Tsuneonella mangrovi: one gene and its partner. Each later gene encodes a partner of the first gene's protein in a complex. Links are inferred from orthologs where the notes say so. Each region holds a gene or a part of one and is shown on either strand. Other genes may lie near its edges. The genes, in order: CJO11_RS05940 and dnaN.

What was found.
Region 2: the proteins of CJO11_RS05940 (region 1) and dnaN are in contact, whole or in part, in a cryo-EM structure (PDB 8GIZ), measured with the Escherichia coli proteins. The link is inferred for Tsuneonella mangrovi from one-to-one orthologs.

What each region holds. Positions count from the first base shown.
Region 1 is NZ_CP022889.1:1,196,793-1,200,059, reverse strand. Bases 309-3,259 are described here. They hold CJO11_RS05940 (DNA polymerase III subunit gamma/tau), read left to right. Parts: upstream 309-834; coding sequence 835-2,685; downstream 2,686-3,259. Other genes in these bases: CJO11_RS05930 (hypothetical protein), read right to left, coding at 3,047-3,259; CJO11_RS05935 (YbaB/EbfC family nucleoid-associated protein), read left to right, coding at 2,682-3,023; CJO11_RS05950 (ETC complex I subunit), read left to right, coding at 309-492. Also shown: ATP-dependent helicase HrpB, read left to right, coding at 1-95; more of CJO11_RS05950, read left to right, coding at 214-308; more of CJO11_RS05930, read right to left, coding at 3,260-3,267. UniProt on the Escherichia coli protein: Part of the beta sliding clamp loading complex, which hydrolyzes ATP to load the beta clamp onto primed DNA to form the DNA replication pre-initiation complex.
Region 2 is NZ_CP022889.1:525,458-528,754, reverse strand. The notes cover bases 162-3,142. They hold dnaN (DNA polymerase III subunit beta), read left to right. Parts: upstream 162-1,078; coding sequence 1,079-2,206; downstream 2,207-3,142. Other genes in these bases: CJO11_RS02480 (DUF2855 family protein), read left to right, coding at 2,265-3,142; fabG (3-oxoacyl-[acyl-carrier-protein] reductase), read left to right, coding at 162-882. In the rest of the region: CJO11_RS02495 (class I SAM-dependent methyltransferase), read left to right, coding at 1-127; more of fabG, read left to right, coding at 133-161; more of CJO11_RS02480, read left to right, coding at 3,143-3,297. UniProt on the Escherichia coli protein: Confers DNA tethering and processivity to DNA polymerases and other proteins. Acts as a clamp, forming a ring around DNA (a reaction catalyzed by the clamp-loading complex) which diffuses in an ATP-independent manner freely and bidirectionally along dsDNA.

The DNA of each region.
Region 1 (3,267 bases):
AGGGCCGCTATCCCAAGCACCGCTGGCCCGAACAGCCGTGGGCCGAGAAGCCGAGCCTCAAGACCAAGAACGCCTTTTCGAAGGGTGGCGCTTGATTTCGCTGACAACGGGTCGCAAAGACGACCCGCAAGCGCGACCGCGCGCCGCGGCTTTTGCCGCGAAGCCAAGGCGGACGGATGTCCGCCGCCCGGCGTTTGAGGGAAAAAGACCAAGATGCCTGCACGAATCTACCAGCGACCGAAGAACGCAATGCAGTCGGGCAAGGCCCGGACCGATCAGTGGGTGCTCGAATTCGAGCAGTCCGAAGCGCGCCGGGCGGACCCGCTGATGGGTTGGACCGGCAGCGGCGATACGCAGGCTCAGGTCCAGCTGACATTTCCGAGCAAGGCGGAAGCGCAGGCATATGCCGAGAAATACGGCATCACCGCCCGCGTCCACGCAACGCCGCCCAAGACGCTCAAGATCCAGGCCTACGCGGATAACTTCAGGTAATCTTCCTCAGGAGCTGGAGGCTGTATCCGCGGCCCCGGCTTTCCTCGCTTCAGTGCTGGCAAGCTGGACTCGCTGCGGGCGCGCGTTCGCGCTTGCGGGTCTATGGCCCGTATCGTGCTAGACAAACAGGAACGCCATCTCCATATGGCGCGCCGGGAGTCGGGTGGACGTTCGCGTTTGCTCACCGGGTCAGGTCCGGAAGGAAGCAGCCCAGGTAGATTGCAGCGGGTCGCTCGGCTCCTTTTTCAGTTCATCCACATTCGAATTGAACCGTGGGAATAGCGCGGTTTTGCAGCTTGTCCGCATGACAATCGGCGACCGAGCGCCTACCTATTCGAAGCAATGGGTGATTCACCGGACGATACCGAAGGCCTTCCCTGGCAGACCGACGAAGCGGAGGCTCCTGGGCCATCTGCCGCCGAGCTCGAGGCGGCGGGCCAACGCGCGCTGTTCGGCGATCCGGTTCCCGCGCCCGAGCCTACCATCGAAGCGCCCGCACCGGCGGAACCGGCTGCACACGAGCGATCGGAGGCTGCACCCGAAGCGACGCCGTCGCCCACGCAACCCTATCGCGTGCTCGCGCGGAAATACCGCCCGCAGACGTTCAGCGAACTGATCGGGCAGGAACCGATGGTCCGCACGCTGGCCAACGCGATCAAGCGCGACCGGCTGGCCCACGCCTTCCTGATGACCGGGGTGCGCGGGGTCGGCAAGACTTCGACCGCGCGGCTGATCGCCAAGGCGCTCAACTGCATCGGGCCGGACGGGCAGGGCGGGCCGACGATCGATCCGTGCGGCGTGTGCGAGCCGTGCCAGGCGATTGCCGAGGGCCGCCACATCGACGTGATCGAGATGGACGCGGCATCGAACACCGGTGTCGACGACGTGCGCGAGATCATCGAAGCGGTGCGATATGCCGCGGTCAGCGCGCGCTTCAAGATCTACATCATCGACGAGGTTCACATGCTCAGCCGCAATGCGTTCAACGCGTTGCTCAAGACGCTTGAGGAACCGCCGCCACACGTGAAGTTCTTGTTCGCGACAACCGAGGTCGAGAAGCTGCCGGTTACCGTGCTCAGCCGCACGCAGCGGTTTGACTTGCGGCGCATACCGGCAGAACTGTTGCAGGATCACTTCGCCCACGTGTGCCAGCAGGAGGGCGTCGATGCCGAGCCGGAGGCGCTGCACATGATCGCCTCAGCTGCCGAAGGATCGGTGCGCGATGGCCTGTCGATCCTCGACCAGGCGATTGCCCATGCCGACCTCGATGCCGACGGCAAGGTCACCGCCGCGCGGGTCCGCGACATGCTCGGTCTCGCCGACAAGGGCGCGCAGCGGCGATTGTTCGCGTGCCTGCTCGAAGGCGATGCCAAGGGACTGATGGCGGCGCTTGCAGACCAGTATGCGCTTGGCGTCGAGCCACTCGCGTTGATGCGGGCGTTGATGGACCTGACCAACCGGATCACTGTGGAGCAGGTAGGCGGAAGCGGGGCTGATGCTCCGACAGCAGAAGAGCGCGCCGCGATCGAGGAATGGGCCGCGCGGCTTGCCCCGGGCCAGCTCCACCGGCTGTGGCAGCTCCTGCTCAGGGGATACGACGAAGTGCGCGGTGCGCCCGATCCGCTGGTGGCCGCGCAGATGGCGCTCCTGCGCACACTCCATGCGGGCGAGATGCCCGATCCGGGCAGCCTGGTGAAGAAGCTGGAGTCTCTCGCGGCGAACGGAGTCGCGGCTGCGACGGCTGCTGCTGCTGCTGCAACTAACGGATCTCCGTCCGCTGAAACTTCCGCCCAGGCTCTCGCCGCGATTGATTGGGCCGACCTGGTGGGGCGCATCGAGGCGCGCTTTCTCCACCTCGGCACCCGGCTGCGGATGCAGGTTCGCCCGATCACGCTCGAACCCGGCAAGCTGGTCTTTGCGCAAGCAGAAGGCTTTGCCGAAGACCTGTTGCCCGAGTTGCGGCAGGCTCTGCTCGAGATTTCCGGGAACCGGTGGGAGGTCGAACGCGTCGAAGGAACGGCAGCGGCAAATGCCAGGCCAACGCTGGTCGAACGCGACGAGGCAGCACAGGCTGCTGCGATAGCCAAGCTGCGCGAGCATCCGCTGGTCAAGGCGACGCTGGAGGCGTTTCCCGACGCCGAGCTGCTTGACGAGGACGAAACAGAAACCCGAAACCGGAGCCGATCCGCATGAAATCGATGGAAGAAATGATCCAGGCCGCGCAGAAGGCTGCCGAGACGATCCAGCAGCAGATGGGCGATGCCCAGGCGAAGCTAGATGCGATCGAGGTCGAAGGCACGTCGGGCGGCGGGCTGGTCAAGATCCGCTGCACCGCCAAGGGGCGGATCATGGGTGTGTCGATCGACGACAGCCTGATGAAGCCCGAAGAAAAGGGGATGCTGGAAGACCTCGTCACCGCCGCGTTCAACGATGCCCGGGGCAAGGCCGACCGGGTGGCGAACGAGGAAATGCAGAAGATCCAGTCGGGCATGGGGCTGCCGCCGGGATTCAACCTGCCGGGGATGGGCTGAGCGAGCCGGGCTGTCTTGCGAAGTTAGGTCACGGTCGGTCTGCGGGCGGCGAAATGGCCGCCGTGCGCGCGCAGGATGTCTTCCAGTTCTTCGCGTTCGCGAGAGACCACCTCGGGATCGATCCCCACGAACACCCTGCCGCGCTTGATCTCGCTTTCGAAGAACGACGCGTCGCGCCCGTCGACGTCGTGGTCGGACAGCATCCGTGCGATCGCCCCGCCGGTGGCGCCAATCATGCCGCTCA
Region 2 (3,297 bases), 670 kb from region 1 along the record:
GCAGGATTTCGCAGCTCTAGACATCGTCATCGCGCGCGAAGTCGAACGCGAGGTCAACGAAGGCAAGTATCATCACGGGCTGAGCGAAACGGTACAGTTTCTCGCCCGCAAACCGATCGGGGAGTAATTGAGATGTTCGATCTGACAGGAATGACCGCACTCGTAACCGGGGCGAGCGGCGGCATCGGTTCTTCCATCGCGCGCACGCTCGCTTCGCAGGGTGCGCGCCTTGCGCTCTCGGGCTCGAACGCCGACAAGCTGCGGAGTTTCCGCGAAGAGCTCAACGAGGATATCGGCGGCGATCATGTCGAGATTACCTGCGACCTGTCGAATTCCGAAAGCGTCGAGCATCTCGTTCCTGCCGCAATCGACACGCTGGGGCAGCTCGACATCCTCGTGAACAATGCCGGGATCACCCGCGACAACCTCGCGATGCGGATGAAGGATGACGAGTGGGACCAGGTGATCAGGGTCAATCTCGAGGCGTCGTTTCGCCTGATGCGTGCAGCGGCCAAGCCGATGATGAAAGCCCGGTTCGGCCGGATGATCTCGATCACCAGCGTTGTCGGCGCGACCGGCAATCCCGGCCAGATGAACTATACCGCTGCGAAAGGCGGCCTGACCGCAATGAGCAAAAGCCTGGCGCAGGAGCTCGCCAGCCGCGGGATTACCGTCAATTGCGTCGCGCCCGGTTTCATTCGCACAGCGATGACCGATGCACTTTCCGATGCGCAGAAGGATGCGATCAATGCGAAGATCCCAATGGCACGGATGGGCGAGGGAAGCGATATCGGTGCGGCGGTCGCCTATTTGGCCTCGAAGGAAGCCGGCTACATCACCGGACAGACGCTGCACGTTAACGGCGGTATGGCAATGCTCTGATGGCCACAAAACCGCGCTAAGCGGCTTCTGAGAGGCGTTTAGCGGCAATTATCCCCAAGGAATCGAGCTTGCCGTTGCCAAGCGGAGCCCCGTGCCCTTGTCCCGCCCCACACCATCGCTAAGGTTCGAAGGACACATTCCGGCGCTGGCGGGCGATTCCGGTCGCGAGCGCGCACAGAAGGCTGAAAGAGCACCGATGAAGGCCACCATCGAACGCGCGACACTCCTCAGGTGTCTTTCCCACGTCCAGTCGGTCGTGGAGCGGCGCAACACGATCCCTATCTTGTCGAACGTCTTGCTCGACGCGTCGGACGGCGGTTCGCTCAAGGTCATGGCAACCGACCTCGACCTGCAGGTGGTAGAAAATATCGCGGCAGCATCGGTTGACGCTGGCGGCGCGATCACGGTTTCGGCGCACCTCCTGTTCGATATCGCCCGCAAGTTGCCAGAAGGCAGCCAGGTCAGCCTCGAAACCGCCGACAACCGAATGGTCGTAAAGGCCGGGCGCAGCCGGTTCCAGCTGCCGACGCTTCCGCGCGACGATTTCCCGGTGATCGTCGAGGGCGACCTGCCGACGAGCTTCGAGATTCCCGCCAAGACGCTCGCCGACCTGATCGACCGCACGCGCTTCGCGATCAGTACCGAGGAAACCCGCTATTACCTCAACGGCATCTTCTTCCACGTTTCGGATGAAGAACAGCCGGTGCTGAAGGCGGCGGCTACCGACGGGCACCGGCTCGCCCGGTTCACGATCCCGCGCCCGGAAGGTGCAGAGGGAATGCCCGATGTAATCGTGCCGCGCAAAGCGGTCGCCGAATTGCGCAAGTTGCTCGACGAAGCGCTCGACGGCAACGTCCAGGTCGACCTTTCGGCGAGCAAGATCCGCTTCACGCTTGGCGGCGAGGGCGGGGTGGTCCTTACCAGCAAGCTGATCGACGGCACCTTCCCCGACTATTCGCGCGTGATCCCGACCGGCAACGACAAGCTGCTCAAGCTCGATCCCAGGAGCCTTTACGAAGGCGTCGACCGTGTGGCGACGATCGCCACCGAGAAGACCCGCGCGGTCAAGATGGGGCTAGAGAACGACAAGGTCACGTTGTCGGTTACCAGCCCGGACAACGGGACTGCGGCGGAAGAAGTCCCGGCAGACTATCGCGCCGAAGGCTTCGAAATCGGCTTCAACGCCAATTATCTCAAGGACATCCTCCACCAAATCGACAGTGATACGGTAGAGATGCACTTGGCCGACGCTGGTGCGCCGACCCTGATTCGGCAGGACGAGAAGAGCCCGGCACTTTACGTGCTGATGCCGATGCGGGTGTAAGCGCTCGCATTGGCCGTTCGGTCGCGCTAGCTTGCTCTCCCGAAGAGGAGAGTACGGCATGGCCCAGCAAGTTCACGTCACCAAGCAGCAACTCGACCAGGCCGAGCTGGCCGATGTGGTACAGGAGCCGTTGGGCGAGGGCGCTGTGCGGCTGGAGATCGAGAGCTTCTCGGTGACGGCGAATAACGTCACTTATGCGGTTGTCGGTGACGGGTTCGGATATTGGAATTTTTTCCCGGCACCCGAAGGCAAGGGCATCGTGCCGATGTGGGGGCACGCCGAGGTCATCGAGAGCAATTGTCCCGATGTCGCCGTCGGGGAACGGGTCTACGGATATCTGCCTATGGGCACGCATCTCGATGTCGTGCCCGGCAGCGTTTCGCCTTCCGGGTTTGTCGATACTTCGGCGCACCGGCAGCCGATGAGCCCGATCTACAACCAGTATTCCCGGCTTGCCGCCGATCCCGAGCACGATCCGATGCACGAAGGCGAACGGATGATATTCGGCCCTCTGTTCAAGACCGGGTTCCTGATCGATTACTTCATGCGCGCGAACGGCTGGTTCGGTGCTGAGCAGGTGATCTTGACCAGCGCCTCATCGAAGACCGCGATGGGGCTGGCGAGCGTCGCCAGCCAGAACTCGCCGCAGGTCAGGCGGATCGGGCTGACCTCTTCGGGGAACGTCAGTTTCGTGCGCGAAAGCGGGCTCTATGACGAGGTGTTGTCCTACGACGATGTAGTGGCGCTTCCTCAAGAGCCGAGCGTGTCGGTCGATTTTGCGGGAAATGCAGCGCTTCTCGGCGAGGTCCACCGAACGCTTCAGGATAACCTGAAGTATTCGTGCCTCGTTGGCGCGACCCACGTCGAAGCACGCACGAGTACGCTTGCTTCTGATGAGGCCCTGCCGGGCCCGCCACCGACCCTGTTTTTCGCGCCCGATCATGCGGTTGCGCTGTTCAAAGAGGTTGGCCCGCAAGAGGCGGTCGCCATGATCGCGAAAGCCTGGGGGCAGTTTCTCGCTTCGGTCTCAGGCTCGATACGGATCGACCGGAAAGCAGGCCTCGAGGCCGCGCGCCGCGCCTATCTCGACA